Leptothrix cholodnii SP-6: one gene and its partners. The protein of the gene in region 3 interacts with the protein of the main gene of each other region in a pairwise test. Links are inferred from orthologs where the notes say so. Each region holds a gene or a part of one and is shown on either strand. Other genes may lie near its edges. The genes, in order: tsaE, LCHO_RS14280 and rlmB.

Region 1 (5,438 bases), 850 kb from region 3 along the record:
CCTTGAGCTTGCGCCAGACGATGTCCTGGAACTGCCAGGTGGCGTCGGCCAGCAGCGTCTGCACGGCGCTCTCGGGGATGCGGGTGACGCCGGTCAGCGTCTGCAGGGCCTGGCGCTGCGCGGCGCTGCGCTGGCCGGGCGGCTTCGACAGCCCCGTGCAGGCCTCGACCCGCTGCGCCAGTTCGGCTCGCGTCAGGCCGGCCTGGCCGCTGCCGGCCGGCGGCAGGCCCATCCACAGCGGGTAGACGGGCTCGTCGGGGCGCGGGTGGTTGTTGCAGACCGCCTGGTAGACCACGCGCAGGTCGAGCCAGCCGTCGTAGGCGCGGCCGGCGCCGACCAGCACGCCGTTGCTCAGCAGCAGCGCGTCATACGGCGGCCGGCCGGTGCCGGGGCGGCGCGGGTGCAGATCGGGCGTGGTGTAGCGCGCGGCCACGTGGGTGGCCACGCCTGCGCCCCAGCCGTGGCCGTGCAGCAGCGTGCGCTGCGGCGCGCCGAACTCCGCCACCCAGGCCTGGCGGGCGCGCTCGGTGTCGTCGACCGCAGCCTGCATCTCGAGCCCGCCCTGGCGGTACGACGAGCCCGCCCAGCCGTAGCCGGCCTGCAGCCAGACGGCCCAGCGCGACAGGTCCTGCCGGCTGCGCGCGGGGCCGGGCTCGGCCAGATCGGAGCCGTCGTGCGCGAACACGATCAGCTGGCCGTTCCACTGCGCCGGTTTCGCCAGCCAGACCGAGGCGCCGAGGTAGTCGCGCCCGGCCAGGCAGGTGCTGCCGGCGGGCAGCGCGGCCGGGCAGGGCTGAGACTGCGGCAGCTCGCCGCTCAGGCGCAACTGCGCCGAGCCGACGGCGGGCGCGCAGGCCAGGGCTGCCGCGAGCAGGGTCATGGCGGTCGGGGCGGATCGGGTGGCGCGTGTGTTCATGCTCCGAGCCTAACGGCCGCCGGCGTCAGAGCATGCGGTTGCGCGCCAGCGGCGGGTTGCGCGCGAAATAGCGCACGACGCCGGTGTAGAGCGCCTTGACCAGACGCGCCTGGTAGGCCGGGCTGCGCAACTGGCGTTCTTCCTCGGGATTGGTGATGAAGCCGGTCTCGACCAGGATCGACGGGATGTCGGGCGCCTTCAGCACCGCGAAGCCGGCCTGCTCGACATGGTTCTTGTGCAGCTTGCCGACCTGGCCGATGTGGCCCAGCACCTCGCGGCCGATGCGCAGGCTGTCCTTGATCTGCGCGCTGGTGCTCATGTCGAACAGCGCGCGCAGCACGTGGCGGTCGTTGGCCTTGACGTTGATGTTGATGCCGCCGATCGCGTCGGCGCGGTTCTCGCGCTGCGCCATCCAGCGTGCCGCGGCGCTGCTGGCGCTGCGCTCGGACAGCGCGAACACCGACGCACCACGCGCGCGCGGCAGCATGAAGGCGTCGGCGTGCACCGAGATGAACAGGTCGGCCTGCACCCGCTGCGCCTTGCGCACGCGGTCCTGCAGCGGCACGAAGAAGTCGGCGTCGCGCGTCAGCATCGCGCGCATGCCGGGGCGGGTGTTGATCAGGTCGTGCAGCTGCCTGGCGATCTGCAGCACGACGTCCTTCTCGCGCAGCCCGCTCGGCCCGATCGCGCCCGGGTCCTCGCCGCCGTGGCCGGGATCGATCGCCACGATCACCAGCCGGTTGATGCCGGCACGGCCCGGTGGCACGGCCGGCGGGCGCACCGGCGCGGCGGGTGCCGACGGCGGCGCCGATGCGGTCGCAGGAACCGGGGCTTGCGCCGGCCCGGGTGTCGGCGCCGAGGCCGGCGGCCAGGCGGGCCGGTCGGGCTCGACCGCCTCGGGCGTCCTGGCCACGGCCGGGCCGTCGCCGGGCTGACCCGGCAGCGCGGGCGGCGGCGTGGCGCCGGGCGAGTCGATGCGGCCGATGAATTCGCCCAGCGCGTCGTCGACGTCGGACGCGGCCTGCTCGGCCTCGTGGTTGGCCGCCTGGCTGGCGTTGCCGAGCGCCGTCTCGCGTTCGCGCACCAGCAGCAGCAGCGGATCGGGCGGCTTGCTCGGGCGCAGGTCGAACACCAGCCGGTGCCGGTACGGCGGGATCGGCGCCAGCGTGAACACCTGCGGCTCGCTCGGGCTCTTCAGGTCGAACACCATGCGCACCTTGCGCGGCTCGCTCTGGCCCAGCCGCACCTTCTCGATGTGCGGGTCGTGGTTGCCGACCTTGGCGACCAGGTCGCGCAGCTGCGGGCTGAGCTCGAGGTCGTCGATGTCGATCGCCAGCCGCGGCGGCTGGTCGATCGCGAAATGGCGCGTCACCAGCGCCTGGTCGGATTCGATCGTCACCCGCGTGTAGTCGGCCGCCGGCCAGACCCGCACCGCCACCAGGTTGGCGCCGCGCACCAGATCGGGCGCGCCGAGCATCAGCACCCAGGCGCCGGCCTGGCGGAACCAGCCGCGCCGATGCATGGCGGGCAGATCATCGGTGGGCGGGGTCGACAGAGGGGCCGGCAAGTGCCCGTGGCGCGTCGCGTCGTACTTCATGCGGGGCGTCCTTGGTGAGCGTGGGCGGTCAATCGGAGATCAGCTCGCGGCCGAGCGCGGTGCCGGGCTGCAGCTGCACCTGCCGGCCGGCGTCGAGTTGCGGCTCGATGATGATGCGCAGGTCGGCGGCGGGCAACAGGCCGGCCACCCGCTCGGGCCATTCCACCAGCTTGAGCCCGGGGCTGGCAAAGAGATCGCGCAGGCCGGCGTCCTCCCATTCGAGCGGATCGCCGAAACGGTAGAAGTCGAAGTGCCACGCCGCGCCGGCCTCGCCCGACTCACCGGCGGGCAGCTCGTAGGGCTCGACGATCGCGTAGCTCGGGCTCTTGATGCGCCCGCTCACGCCCAGCGCGCGCAGCAGGTGGCGCACCAGCGTGGTCTTGCCCGCACCCAGCGGGCCGTGCAGCTCGATGCAGGCGCGGCGCAGGCCGGGGTGGCGCGCCAGGCGGGCGGCGGTGGCGGCGCAGGCCGCCTCGTCGGGCCAGTGCAGGGACAGCGTTTCTAGAATCACCGGATGTCAGACCTTCCAATCGACGCGCCGGCCCTGCTCGAGCAACTGCAGGAATGGGCCCGGACGCTGGGATTTTCCCAGATCGGTGTGGCCGACGTCGATCTCGCCAGCGCCGAGCCCGGCCTGACGGCGTGGCTGGCCGCCGGATTCCACGGCGACATGCAGTACATGGCCGCCCACGGCCTCAAGCGCGCCCGCCCGGCCGAACTCATCCCCGGCACCGTGCGCGTCATCACCGCCCGCCTCGACTACCTGCCACGCGACACCCCGCCCGACTGGCGCGAGCACGAGCGGGCGCGCCAGCAAAGCCCCGGCGAGGCGGTGATCTCGATCTACGCCCGCGGTCGCGACTATCACAAGGTGCTGCGCCAGCGCCTGCAACGCCTGGCCGACCGGATCGCGCAGGCCGTCGGGCCGTTCGGCCACCGCGTGTTCTGCGACTCGGCGCCGGTGCTCGAGGTCGAACTCGCCAGCCGCAGCGCACTCGGCTGGCGCGGCAAGCACACGCTGCTGCTCGACCGCGCGGCGGGTTCGATGTTCTTTCTCGGCGAGATCTACGTCGACCTGGCCCTGCCGCCCACGCCGCCGGTCACGCCGCATTGCGGCCAATGCAGCGCCTGCATCGACGTCTGCCCGACCCGCGCCATCGTCGCGCCCTACCGGCTCGACGCGCGCCGTTGCATCAGCTACCTGACGATCGAGGACGACGGCCCGATCCCGATCGAACTGCGCGCGGCGATCGGCAACCGCATCTACGGCTGCGACGACTGCCAGCTGATCTGCCCCTGGAACAAGTACGCGCAGCGCAGCCCGCTGGCCGATTTCGACGCGCGTGCGCCGCTGGTCTCGGCCACGCTGCTGCAGCTGTGGGGCTGGGACGAGGCGGCCTTCCTGCGCCACACCGAAGGCAGCGCGATCCGCCGCATCGGCCATCGGCGCTGGCGGCGCAACCTGGCGGTGGCGCTGGGCAACGCCTGGCGCGAGACGGGTGATGCGGCCATCGCCGCCGCGCTGCAGTCGGCGCTGCCCGAGCCCGACGACATGCTCGCCGAGCACATCGGCTGGGCGCTGGCGCAGCGCGCGGCGTAGCCGCCCGGCTCAGCCCTGCGCGTCGATCAGGATGGCGCGGAAGTCGTTGACGTTGGTCAGCGTCGGCCCGGTCACCACCGCGTCGCCCAGCGCCTCGAAGAAGCCGTGGCCATCGTTTTCAGCCAGGCGATCGAGCGGCTTGACGCCCATCGCCCAGGCACGGGTCAGCGTGTGTGGCGTGAAGATCGCACCGGCGATCTCCTCCTGGCCGTCGACGCCGTCGGTGTCGCCCGCCAGCGCGTGGATGCGCGGGTGGCTGGCCAGCGTGATGCCCAGCGACAGCAGGCACTCGACGTTGCGCCCGCCGCGGCCCTGTCCGCGCACCGTCACCGTCGTCTCGCCGCCCGACAGCAGCACGCACGGCGCGGCGACCGGCTGGCCGCGCTGCGCCACCTGCAGCGCGATACCCGCGAGCACCTTGCCGACGTCGCGCGCCTCGCCTTCGAGCGCGTCGCCCAGGATGTAGGGCGTGTAGCCCGCTTCACGCGCCAGCGCCGCTGCTGCTTCGAGCGCCATCTGCGGCGTCGCGATCATGCGGGTCTCGATGCGCGCCAGGCGCTCGTCGCCCGGCTTGAGCGATTCACCGCGGCCGCTTTCCAGCACCTCGCGCACGGCATCGGGCAGCTCGATGCCGTAGCGGCGCACGATCGCCAGCGCATCGTCACACGTGGTCGGATCTGGCACCGTCGGGCCGGAGGCGATGTCGATCGGGTTGTCGCCCGGCACGTCCGACAGCAGCAGCGTCAGCACCCGAGCCGGATGGCAGGCCGCGGCCAGCCGCCCGCCCTTGATGGCCGACAGATGGCGGCGCACGCAGTTCATCTCGCTGATCGTGGCGCCCGATTTCAGCAGCGCGCGGTTGACGGCCTGCTTGTGATCGAGCGTCAGCCCCGGCAGCGGCAGCGGCAGCAGCGACGAACCGCCGCCCGAGATCAGGCACAGCACGAAGTCGTCGGCCGTCAGGCCCTGAACCAGTGCCAGCAGGCGCTCGGCGGCGGCCAGGCCGGCGGCGTCGGGCACCGGGTGGGCGGCCTCGACGATCTCGATGTGCTCGCACGGCACCGCGTAACCGTAGCGCGTGACCACCAGCCCGCCGAGCTGCGACTTCGGCCCGCGCCAATGCTGCTCGACCGCGCGCGCCATCGCCGCCGAGGCCTTGCCCGCGCCGATCACGATCAGCCGGCCGCTGCCGAGCGTGGCCGGATCGGGCAAGTGCGGCGGGATGCAGACGGCCGGCTGGGCCGACGCGATCGCCGCGTCGAACAGGCGGCGTAGCAACTGGGCTTGATGGGCCTGGGAGGAGGCGGGCTGGGGCATCTGGGCCT
Region 2 (5,312 bases), 1.1 Mb from region 3 along the record:
GCAGCGCCTCGACCAGCTCACCCGCGACCTCGGCCTCAGCCACGAGCGCAGCCGCGGCGTGCTGGTGCTGCTGCGCGACAGCCGCGAGCTCGCGCCCACCCACCGCCACGCCGGCATGCTGCGCGAGCTGGGCTGGGCAGTGAACGAGCTGACGCCGCAGGCCTGCCTGGAGATCGAGCCCCACCTCGGCCGTTCGCGCCTGGCCGGCGGCCTGCACCTGCCCGACGACGGTGTCGGCAACTGTCGCCAGATGACCCAGCAGCTGCGCGACCACGCCGAGCGGCGCCAGGGCGTGCAGTTCACGTTCGGCACCGAGGTCGGCGCCATCCGCACCGAGGGCCGACAGATCACCCTGCAGCTGCGCGCACGTGAGCGCGACGCTGCCACGCCCTCACGGCCCGGGCCCGTGCTGCGAAGCCGCGCCAGTGCGGCCCATCCGCCCGATACCGCCGAGGCCGACTTCGTGCCGACCCAGCCGCTCGACCGCGATCGTCAGGCAACCCACGATGCCGTGGTGCTGTGCAGCGGCGCCGACACGACACTGGTCCACCGGCACGCCCAGGCCCTGCCGATCCAGCCGGTCTGGGGTCACGCCGCCACCTTCCGCATCCATCCGGACGGTCAGGCGCTGCAATCGGCGGTGGTCGACGCCAGCGCGGGGGTGACGCTGTCACGGCTGGGCCCGCGGTTGCGCGTGACCGGCGGCTTCGAGCTCGGTGGCTCGCCGGGCCCGGCCGGCGAGGCCGCGCTGAGCCCGCTCTATGCCGCGCTGGACCGCTGGTTTCCGCATGCGACCGAGCGCCGGCAGGCGCAGATCTGGCGCGGCGCGCGGCCGATGCTGCCGCACGGCCCGCCGGTGATCGGGCCGAGCGCGACGCCGGGCGTCTGGCTCAACCTCGGCCACGGCGCCCACGGCTGGACACTGGCCTGCGGCAGCGCGCGCCTGCTGGCCGAACAGATCAGCGGCCGGCCCTGCTCGACCGATCCGGCGCCGTTTGCGGCCTCACGCTGGGCGCACCCATGAACCCGCCGTCCGACGTCATTCTCGACACCAACGCTGTACTCGACTGGCTGGTGTTCGCCGAACCCGCAGCCCAGCCGCTCGGCGACGCGGTACGCCGCGGCGCGCTGCGCTGGATCGCCACCCCCGACATGCGAGTCGAGCTGCACGACGTGCTCGGCCGGCTCCTGACCCACCCGCCACTGCAACGCTGGCAGGCCGCCCATGCGCCGGCGCACGCCGAAGTCGAGCGCTGGATCCGGTTGGTCGACACGCCCGCGCCGCTGTCGGCGGCGCTGCGCCTGCATTGCACCGACCCGGACGACCAGGGCTTCATCGACCTGGCGCTGGCCCGCCGCACGCCGTGGCTGGTCACCCGCGACCGCGCGCTGCTGCGCCTGGCTCGTGGCGCCCGGCCGCATGGCGTGGCGGTGCTGACGCCCGCCCAGTGGAGCGCCACGGCCGCCGCCGGGCTGGTCTGACGATGACGCCGCACCCGTTCGACGCCGCAAGCGCACCGCCCCGGTCGGTGCTGACCGGCCGCGACCGCTCGAACCTGCTGCTGCACGATGCCCGCCACGGCAGCGAGCTCGAGCGTCTGCACGCGCTGGCGCTGCCACCGCACACGCTGATGCAACGCGCCGGCCAGGCGCTGGCACGGCTGGCCATCGCGCTGGCGCCGCACAGTCGGCGGATCGAGATCGTCGCCGGCCCCGGCAACAACGGCGGCGACGGCTTCGAAGCCGCGGCCCTGTTGCAGCAGGCCGGCAAGACGGTTCGGGTCTGGTGGCTTGGCCAGCCCGATCGACAACCGGCCGATGCCGGCGCTGCGCGACTGCGGGCACTCGCCTTCGGCGTGCCGGTCGTGCCGATCGACGACACCGGCCAGACGCTGCTTCAGGACACCCTGAGCCGCTGCGATCACGGCACGCTGGTGATCGACGCCCTGCTCGGTCGCGGCCTGAACCGCGCCGCCGACGGACGGATCGCCGAACTGATCGCGACCATCAATGCGAGCGCCGCAGCCGTGCTGGCGGTCGATCTGCCGTCCGGGCTGAACGGCGACACCGGCAGCTGGCCACCGGCTCCGGCAGGCGGTGCGGCGGCGGTGATCGACGCCGACTGGACGCTCGCGCTGCTCAGCCCGGCGCCCGGACTGTTCACCGGCTCCGGCCGCGATCACGCCGGCGAGATCTGGTGGCACGACCTGGCGGTCGACCTGCAGGCCGTGCCGGCGCAGGCCGTGCTCGAGCGTGGCGCCGCCTTCGATGCGGTGGCGGTGCCGCGGCGCCACGCCCAGCACAAGGGCAGCTTCGGCGACGTGTGGGTGATCGGCGGCGCGGCATCGATGGCGGGCGCCGCGTGGCTGGCCGCACGCGCGGCGCTGCAGTGCGGCGCGGGGCGGGTCTATGTCGATCTGCTGGACGCCCGCTCGCGCCACGCCGACACGCTGCATCCCGAACTGATGCCGGGCGCCACGCCCGACGCGGCGCGGCTGGGCGCATCGACCGTGGTAGCCGGTTGCGGCGGCGGCACCGACATCGCCGCACGCCTGCCGTCGCTGCTGGCGCACGCCGCCCGCCTGGTGCTCGACGCCGATGCGCTCAATGCGATCGCCGCCGATCCGGCACTCGATCGAGCGTTGCGGGCGCGTGGCACGTCGGGCCGGCCCACCGTGATGACACCGCACCCGCTGGAGGCCGCACGGCTGCTCGGCTGCAGCGCCGCCGACGTGCAGCGCAACCGGTTCGAGGCCGCGCAGACCCTGGCCGATCGCTGGCAGGTCGTGGTCGTGCTCAAGGGATCGGGCTCGGTGATCGCCGCGCCAGGCGAGCTGCCGTCGATCAACGGCAGCGGCAACGCCGCACTGGCCACGCCCGGCAGCGGCGACGTGCTGGCCGGCTGCCTCGGCGGCCTGTGGAGCCGTCACGCCAGCACGCGCCGCGACGCAGCCTCGGGCCCGCATGCGGACTCGCTGCAAACCGCAAGGCAGGCCACGCTGGCGGCCTGCCACCTGCACGGCGCCACCGCCCAGGCGCTCAGCCCGCAGGCCGAAGCACTGCCCGCGGCACGCGTCGCCGAAGCGCTCGGCGACGAGCTGCGACGCATCGCCGCGGCACGCCGGGCCTGAGGGCAGACCCGGCGGCGGGCTCAACCGCGGCCGTTGCGCCTGGCCTTGGCCTTGCGCGCCTCGGCACCCGCGGCGCTCTTGCGTGGCGTCGCCGGCTTGCCGGTCGACTTGCCGCCGGCCTCCTTGCGGCCGGCACGGCGCACCTGGCGATCGGCGTCCTTGATGGCCGCCAGCTCGTCCTGCGCATTGGCATGGCGTTCACGCGGAGCTCGCGCCGTCGGCTGCGGCGCGGCGCCTTCGCGCACCATCCGGAAATCGATCTTGCGGCCGTCGAGATCGACGCGACTGACCTGCACCCGGATGCGCCCGCCCACCACGTAACGCACGCCGGTGCGCTCGCCACGCATTTCCTGGCGCGCCTCGTCATAGCGGAAATACTCGCCACCGAGTTCGGTGATGTGCACCAGGCCCTCGACGTAGAGCTCGTCCAGCTGCACGAACAGCCCGAAGCTGGTGACGGAACTGATCGTGCCGGCGTACTCCTCGCCGAGGCGATCGCGCATGAACTTGCACTTGAGCCAGGCCTCGACGTCGCGCGAGGCCTCGTCGGCACGCCGCTCGTTGGCGCTGCAGTGCGCGCCGGCGGCTTCCCAGGCGGCACTTTCATGGTGTGCGGCCGACACCGGTTTGCCGCGCCGGGTCTCGGCCGGCGCGGCATGGCCTTGCGGCAGCGTCAGGTGATAGCGCTTGTTGTGCAGCAGCGCCTTGATCACCCGGTGCACCAGCAGATCCGGATAGCGCCGGATCGGGCTGGTGAAGTGCGTGTAGGCGTCGTAGGCCAGGCCGAAGTGGCCGCTGTTGGTCGGCGTGTAGATCGCCTGCTGCATCGAACGCAGCAGCATCTGGTGGATCTGCGCGACGTCGGGCCGATCGCGCGTCTGCTGCGCGATCATCTGCAGCTCCGCCGGCTTGGGTTCTTCGCTCAGGACGAAACCGAGGCCCATGCTGCGCAGGTAGTTCTGCAGCGTGGTGCGTTTTTCGGGCGTCGGCCCCTCGTGCACGCGATAGACCGACGGATGTTTGCCGCCGTGGATGAAGTCGGCCGCGCAGACGTTGGCCGCCAGCATCGCCTCTTCGATCAGGCGGTGCGCCTCGGTGCGGGTGCGCGGCACGATCTTCTCGATGCGGCCGTTGTCGTCGCAGACGATCTGGGTCTCGGTGGTCTCGAAATCGACCGCCCCGCGCAGTGCGCGCTGCTTGAGCAAGGCGCGATAGATCTCGTGCAGGTGCACCAGATGAGGCACCAGTTCATGACGACGCTGCGCCTCGGGGCCGCGCGTGTTGGTCAGGATGGTCGCCACCTCGGTGTAGGTGAAGCGTGCATGCGACAGGATCACCGCCGGATAGAACTGGTAGGCGTGCACCTCGCCGCTGGCGTTGACCAGCATGTCGCACACCATCGACAGCCGCTCTTCGTCAGGGTTGAGCGAACACAGCCCGTTGGACAGCTTCTCGGGCAGCATGGGAATCACGCGCCGCGGGAAGTAGACCGAGGTCGCGCGCTCGTAGGCGTCGTCATCGAGCGGCTCGCCGGGCTTGACGTAATGGCTGACGTCGGCAATCGCCACCAGCAGGCGCCAGCCCTTGGTGCGACCGACCTTGGCCGGCTCGCAATAGACCGCGTCGTCGAAGTCGCGGGCATCTTCGCCGTCGATCGTGACCAGCGGCACATCGCGCAGGTCGATGCGGCCCTTGCAGTCGGCCGCCCGCACGCGGTCGGGCAGCTTGCCGGTCTGCGCCAGCGTCTCCGGCGAGAAACGATGCGGCACCTCGTACTTGCGCACCGCGATCTCGATCTCCATGCCGGGGTCGTCGATGTCACCCAGCACCTCGGTGATGCGGCCAACGGGCTGGGCATAGAGCGAGGGCGGCTCGACCAGTTCGACGGCCACCACCTGCCCGACTTCGGCCTTGGCCAACGCGTTCTTGGGAATCAGGATGTCCTGACCGTAGCGCTTGTCTTCCGGTGCCACCACCCACATGCCGTTTTCGTTGAGCAGCCGGCCGATGATCGGCGCGCGCTTGCGCTCGAGGATCTCGAGCACGCGGCCTTCCGGTCGACCCTTGCGATCCTGGCGTATGACGCGCACCTTGACCCGGTCGCGGTGCAGAACCGCCTTCATCTCCTGGGGTGCCAGATAGATGTCGGGCTCGCCACCACCTCGGATCACGAAGCCGTGC
Region 3 (5,361 bases):
ATGGTCGGAATGCCGTGCGCATCGCGTTCGATGCGCACGTCCGCACCAGCGGCAGGCAGGCCGCTCACGTGCAGACGCCCGTCGGTGATCGGCAGGACCTGCTGGCGGTAGACCGCCCAGCCGACCAGCAAGGCCAGCAACAGCAGCAGACCCAGCCCGAGCAGGCCGTAGGCCCAGCGGCGCAATGCGCTCATGTGGTGTCTCCTCCAAGTGTCGGGTGTGACGCGCGCCCCGGGCGGCTGGAGGCACAATGCGCCGATCGAGCCCCATGCCCATGAACATCATCATTCTGGACGACTACCAGGACGCGGTACGCAAACTCAAGTGTGCCGAGCTTCTGGAGCCCTACAACCCCAAAGTCTTCACCAACACCGTCAAGGGGATCGGTCAGCTGGCGATCCGCCTCAAGGATGCCGAGATCCTGGTGCTGATCCGTGAACGCACGCAGTTCCCGAAGGCCCTGCTCGAGAAGCTGCCGCGCCTTCGACTGATCGCCCAGACCGGACGGGCCGGCTCGCACATCGACATCGAAGCCTGCACGCGACTGGGCATCGCGGTGGCCGAAGGCGTGGGTTCGCCGGTCGCGCCGGCCGAGCTGACCTGGGCCCTGATCATGGCGGCGATGCGGCGCCTGCCGCAGTACATCGGCAACCTCAAGCATGGCGCGTGGCAGCAGTCGGGACTGAAGGCGGGTTCGATGCCGCCGAACTTCAGCCTCGGCCTGGTGCTCAAGGGACGCACGCTCGGCATCTGGGGCTACGGCCGGATCGGCAGGCTCGTGGCCGGCTACGGCCTGGCGTTCGGCATGGACGTGCAGGTCTGGGGCAGCGAAGCCTCCCGGGCAGCGGCGGCAGCCGACGGGTTTGCCGTGGCCAGCAGCCGCGAGGCCCTGTTCGAGAGCAGCGACGTGCTGAGCGTCCACCTGCGGCTGGTCGAAGCCACCCGCGGCCTGATCGGGCTGGAGGATCTGTCGCGCATGAAGCCCACGGCCCTGTTCGTGAACACCTCGCGCGCCGAACTGGTCAAGGACAACATGCTGGTGACGGCGCTCAACCGCGGGCGTCCGGGCATGGCTGCGGTCGACGTGTTCGAGAGCGAGCCGATCCTGCAAGGCCATCCGCTGCTGCGCCTCGAGAACGCGGTCTGCACGCCGCACGTCGGCTATGTCGAGCTCGACAGCTACGAGCAGTACTTCAGCGCAGCGTTCCAGAACATCGTCAACTACCTCGACGGCAAGCCGAGCCACATCGTCAATCCCGACTCGCTGAAGGCGGCAAGGCCCTGACGATGCCCGGCTCGGGCCCGCTCAGCGCGGGCTCTCGTAGAAGACGTAGGACGTCGAGTAGTCGCTGACCTCGAAGTACACCCGCTTCTCGCCACTGCTGTCGACACCGTCGAGGTTTTCGTCGAGCACGCCGTAGCCGTAGCGATAAGGCCGCGGATTGCTGTCGTCGGTGCCGTAGGCGGTGCTCATCTTGTCGATCTTGACGAAGCGGCGCACCAGCTTTTCACCGGCGTAGATCTCGAGCACGCCGTTGGTGCCGGTCCAGTTCTGGATGCCGCGGCGGATCTCGTTCTGGCGCTCCTGGGTGCAACCCGCCAACAAGAACGTGACGGCAAGGCCGGCCGCGAGCACGGTCAGGCCAGGGCGCGAGCGAGGGGATTGAGTCTGCATGGACATGGGACGGTGTACGCAAGTTGAGACGCGGATTCAGACGGTGCCGAAGATCTTGTCGCCCGCATCGCCCAGGCCGGGGATGATGTAGCCGACCTCGTCGAGCCGGCTGTCGATGGCCGCGGCCCAGCAGCGCACGTCAGGGTGCGCGGCCTCGAGCGCGGCGATGCCTTCGGGCGCGGCCACCAGCACCAGGGCTCGCACATCGGTGCAGCCCTGTGCCTTCAGCACGTCGATGGCGGCGATCATGGAGCCGGCGGTGGCGAGCATCGGGTCGATGATCAACGCGATGCGCTCGTCGAGGTGGTCGACGAGCTTTTCGCAGTAGCACTCGGGCTGCAGCGTGGCGTGGTTGCGCGCCAGGCCGATCACGCTGACCTGGGCGGTCGGGATCAGGCCGAGCACGCCCTCGAGCATGCCCAAGCCGGCGCGCAGGATCGGCATCACCGTGATCTTGCGTCCGGCCAGCTGCTCGATCTGCACCGGCCCGCTCCAGCACGCGATGGTGGCGGCCTGCATCGGCAGGTCGGCGGTGGCCTCGCAGGTCAGCAGGCAGGCCAGTTCATGGGTCAGCTCACGGAACTGCTTGTTGGAGATCGCCGCCTCGCGCAGCAGGCCGATCTTGTGGCGCACCAGCGGATGTGTGACGGCAATGACGGGCATGGCGAAGTCCGGGGTGGCAAGTTCACGCCAGTGTAACGAGCGGCACCGGGCAGCCGATCGGCTACAGGGGGTCGAACAATCGCGGCAGCATCCGGGCCGCCGTAGCGCTCAGGACCAGGTGCGCCTCCTCGTCGATCTCGGTGGCTTGCGGATTGATGATCACCACGTGCGCGCCGGCATGGCGTGCGCGCGCCACCAGCCCCGCCGCCGGCCAGACCGAACCCGACGTGCCCACCACCAGCAGCACGTCGGCCTCGGAGACCGCAGCCTCGGCCGCCGTCAGTGCGTCGTACGGCAGGTTTTCACCGAACCACACCACCGCCGGGCGCAGCAGGTTGCCGCAATGCCGGCAGCGCGGCGGCCGGGCATCGGGTGCGGCCGGATCGACCTCGCACACCGGCGCGTCGGCAGCGCCCGCATGCGCACAGGGATCGAGCCACCGATCGGCCAGGATGTCGCCGTGCAGGCGGATCACCTCGGCACAGCCGGCACGCTGGTGCAGGTCGTCGACGTTCTGCGTGACGATGCGCAGGCGCCCCGGATGCCGGCGCGCATACGCCGCCAGCGCAACATGCCCGGCGTTGGGCTGCGCCTGGCGCACGCCCTCGCGACGCATCGCATACCAGTCCCAGACCTGCGCCGGATCGGCACGAAAGCCTTCGGCGCTGGCGAGCTGCATCGGGTCGAACCGGGCCCACAGGCCGGTCTGCGCATCACGAAAGGTCGGGATGCCGCTCTCGGCCGACATGCCCGCGCCGCTGAACACGCAGATGCGCCCGGCGTGACGCAGGCGGACGCGCAGGTCCCGCAACGGATGCCGGCTCTGCGGCAGGCTCATTGGCGCTGCCGCAGGGCTTCGTAGAGGCACACCGCCGACGCGACCGACACGTTCAGGCTCTCGACCGCGCCGCGCATCGGGATGTGCACGAGCTCGTCGCAGGTCTTGCGCGTGAGCTGGCGCATGCCGGGGCCTTCGGCACCGAGCACGATCGCGACCGGGCCGCTCAGGTCGATGTCGTAGATCGACTGGGTGGCGTCCTCGCTGGTGCCGATGACGCGGATGTCGCGTTCCTTCAGTTCGTTGAGCGTGCGCGCCAGGTTCGTCACCATGAAGTACGGCACCGTCTCGGCGGCTCCGCTGGCGACCTTGGCGACCGTGGCGTTGACACCGACGGCGTGGTCCTTGGGCGCGATCACCGCGTGGGCGCCAGCCCCGTCGGCCACGCGCAGGCAGGCGCCGAGGTTGTGCGGATCGGTCACGCCGTCGAGCACCAGGACCAGCGGCGGACCCTCGACGGCATCGAGCAGATCGTCGAGCGAGTGGATCGGCGCCAGCACGTTGACCCGCGCGACCACGCCCTGGTGGCGCGTGTTGCCGGCCATCTGGCCGAGGCGCTTGTCGTCGGTCTCGATCAGCCTGATGCCGGCGGCCTCGACCCGCGCGACGAACTGGCGCATGCGCGCGTCGCGCCGGGCCGGATCGACATGCACCTCGAGCACCGAGGCGGGCGCGGTCTTGACGCGCACCGTGACGGCGTGGAATCCAAAAAGCAGGCTGTTTGCAGACATCGGGCGATGTTAGCGGCTGGTCAGGCCTCGGCCTCGACCTGCATGCGCCCCGCGACCAGGCGGATCTGCCGATCGCAACGTGCCGCGATGCCGACGTCGTGCGTCACCAGGACCAGCGTGGTGCCGACCTCGCGGTTGAGTTCGAGCATCAGCTGCATCACCGCCTCGCCGGTGGCGTGGTCGAGGCTGCCGGTGGGCTCGTCGGCCAGCAGCAGGGCCGGCCGCACCACGAAGGCCCGCGCCAGCGCGACACGCTGCTGTTCACCGCCCGACAGCAATTTCGGAAAGTGTCCGAGCCGCGCACCCAGCCCGACCCGCTGCAGCATCTCGGTGGCCATGCGCCGGGCATCGCGCTCGCCGCGCAACTCGAGCGGCAGCATGACGTTCTCGAGCGCCGTGAGGTGACCCATCAGCTGAAAGCTCTGGAACACGAAGCCGACGTGCTCGCCGCGCACGGCGGCGCGGGCGTCTTCATCGAGCGAAAACAGGTCGATGCCCGCCAGCCGAACCTGGCCCGCGCTGGGCACGTCCAGCCCCGCCAGGATCGACAGCAGTGTGCTCTTGCCGGAGCCCGAGGCGCCCACGATCGCGACCGATTCCCGGGCCGCCAGGCGAAAGGAGATCTCATGCAGAATCGTCAGAACACCGCTTGCGTCATGCACCTGCTTGGTGACGCCCTTGACCTCGATGATCGACCCTGTCTTGTCCACGACTGTACCCACGCCAGTTTCCCGTTCGACTTGTTGTTCGCGCCGCGAATGTATCTTGATCGGGCTGCGCGCCGCCGGCGCAGGGGCGATCGCCGCACTGGCGTCTTCAGGCACGGCACTCGCGGCGGCAGCGCAGCAACGCAAGATCCTGGTGGTCGGCGACAGCCTGTCGGCCGAATACGGCCTGCCCCGCGGCAGCGGCTGGGTCGCGTTGCTCGAGGCCCGACTGGCGGCGCACAAGCCGGCCTACACCGTGATCAACGCCAGCATCAGTGGCGACACCACCTCGGGTGGCCGCTCGCGCCTGCCGGCGCTGCTCGTCCAGCACAAGCCCAGTCACGTGGTGATCGAGCTCGGCGGCAACGACGCCCTGCGCGGCCTGCCGCTGGCCATGACCGAAGCCAACCTGCTGGCGATGGCGCAGGCGGCCCGCGCTGCTGGCGCAGCAGTCATGCTCGTGGGCATGCAGGTGCCGCCCAACTACGGGCAGGCCTACAGCCGCGATTTCGCCGGACTGTTCGGCAAGGTGGCCCAGCGCGAACGTGCCGCGCTGGTGCCGTTCCTGCTCGCCGGCATTGCCGACGCGTCCGACGCCCAGAAGTGGTTCCAGCCGGACCGCATCCACCCCACCGCCCAAGCGCATCCGCGCATGCTCGAAAACGTCTGGCAGGTGATGACGGGCTGGCTCGGGCGGGGCTGAACGCGGCCCTGATCGCACCGCGAAGTGCGGCCGTCACCAGGCAA

Evidence for each region.
Region 1: the proteins of rlmB (region 3) and tsaE interact in binary tests that used the Escherichia coli proteins (3 or more experiments, as listed by UniProt). The link is inferred for Leptothrix cholodnii SP-6 from one-to-one orthologs.
Region 2: the proteins of rlmB (region 3) and LCHO_RS14280 interact in binary tests that used the Escherichia coli proteins (3 or more experiments, as listed by UniProt). The link is inferred for Leptothrix cholodnii SP-6 from one-to-one orthologs.

Annotation. Positions count from the first base shown.
Region 1 is NC_010524.1:1,208,050-1,213,487, forward strand. Bases 1,284-4,278 are described here. They hold tsaE (tRNA (adenosine(37)-N6)-threonylcarbamoyltransferase complex ATPase subunit type 1 TsaE), read right to left. Parts: upstream 3,025-4,278; coding sequence 2,542-3,024; downstream 1,284-2,541. Other genes in these bases: LCHO_RS05660 (N-acetylmuramoyl-L-alanine amidase), read right to left, coding at 1,284-2,513; queG (tRNA epoxyqueuosine(34) reductase QueG), read left to right, coding at 3,028-4,113; LCHO_RS05675 (glycerate kinase type-2 family protein), read right to left, coding at 4,123-4,278. Outside these bases: LCHO_RS05655 (hypothetical protein), read right to left, coding at 1-880; more of LCHO_RS05660, read right to left, coding at 942-1,283; more of LCHO_RS05675, read right to left, coding at 4,279-5,430. UniProt on the Escherichia coli protein: Required for the formation of a threonylcarbamoyl group on adenosine at position 37 (t(6)A37) in tRNAs that read codons beginning with adenine.
Region 2 is NC_010524.1:3,139,499-3,144,810, forward strand. The notes cover bases 939-3,807. They hold LCHO_RS14280 (bifunctional ADP-dependent NAD(P)H-hydrate dehydratase/NAD(P)H-hydrate epimerase), read left to right. Parts: upstream 939-1,484; coding sequence 1,485-3,131; downstream 3,132-3,807. Other genes in these bases: LCHO_RS14270 (FAD-dependent oxidoreductase), read left to right, coding at 939-1,024; LCHO_RS14275 (PIN domain-containing protein), read left to right, coding at 1,021-1,482; rnr (ribonuclease R), read right to left, coding at 3,152-3,807. Outside these bases: more of LCHO_RS14270, read left to right, coding at 1-938; more of rnr, read right to left, coding at 3,808-5,312. UniProt on the Escherichia coli protein: Bifunctional enzyme that catalyzes the epimerization of the S- and R-forms of NAD(P)HX and the dehydration of the S-form of NAD(P)HX at the expense of ADP, which is converted to AMP.
Region 3 is NC_010524.1:2,058,505-2,063,865, reverse strand. What follows is about bases 2,041-4,958. They hold rlmB (23S rRNA (guanosine(2251)-2'-O)-methyltransferase RlmB), read right to left. Parts: upstream 3,908-4,958; coding sequence 3,173-3,907; downstream 2,041-3,172. Other genes in these bases: LCHO_RS09515 (arylesterase), read left to right, coding at 4,673-4,958; LCHO_RS09520 (ABC transporter ATP-binding protein), read right to left, coding at 3,928-4,617; LCHO_RS09530 (SIR2 family NAD-dependent protein deacylase), read right to left, coding at 2,400-3,176; upp (uracil phosphoribosyltransferase), read right to left, coding at 2,041-2,338. In the rest of the region: LCHO_RS09550 (penicillin acylase family protein), read right to left, coding at 1-194; LCHO_RS09545 (D-2-hydroxyacid dehydrogenase family protein), read left to right, coding at 275-1,285; LCHO_RS09540 (hypothetical protein), read right to left, coding at 1,307-1,681; more of upp, read right to left, coding at 1,712-2,040; more of LCHO_RS09515, read left to right, coding at 4,959-5,317. UniProt on the Escherichia coli protein: Specifically methylates the ribose of guanosine 2251 in 23S rRNA.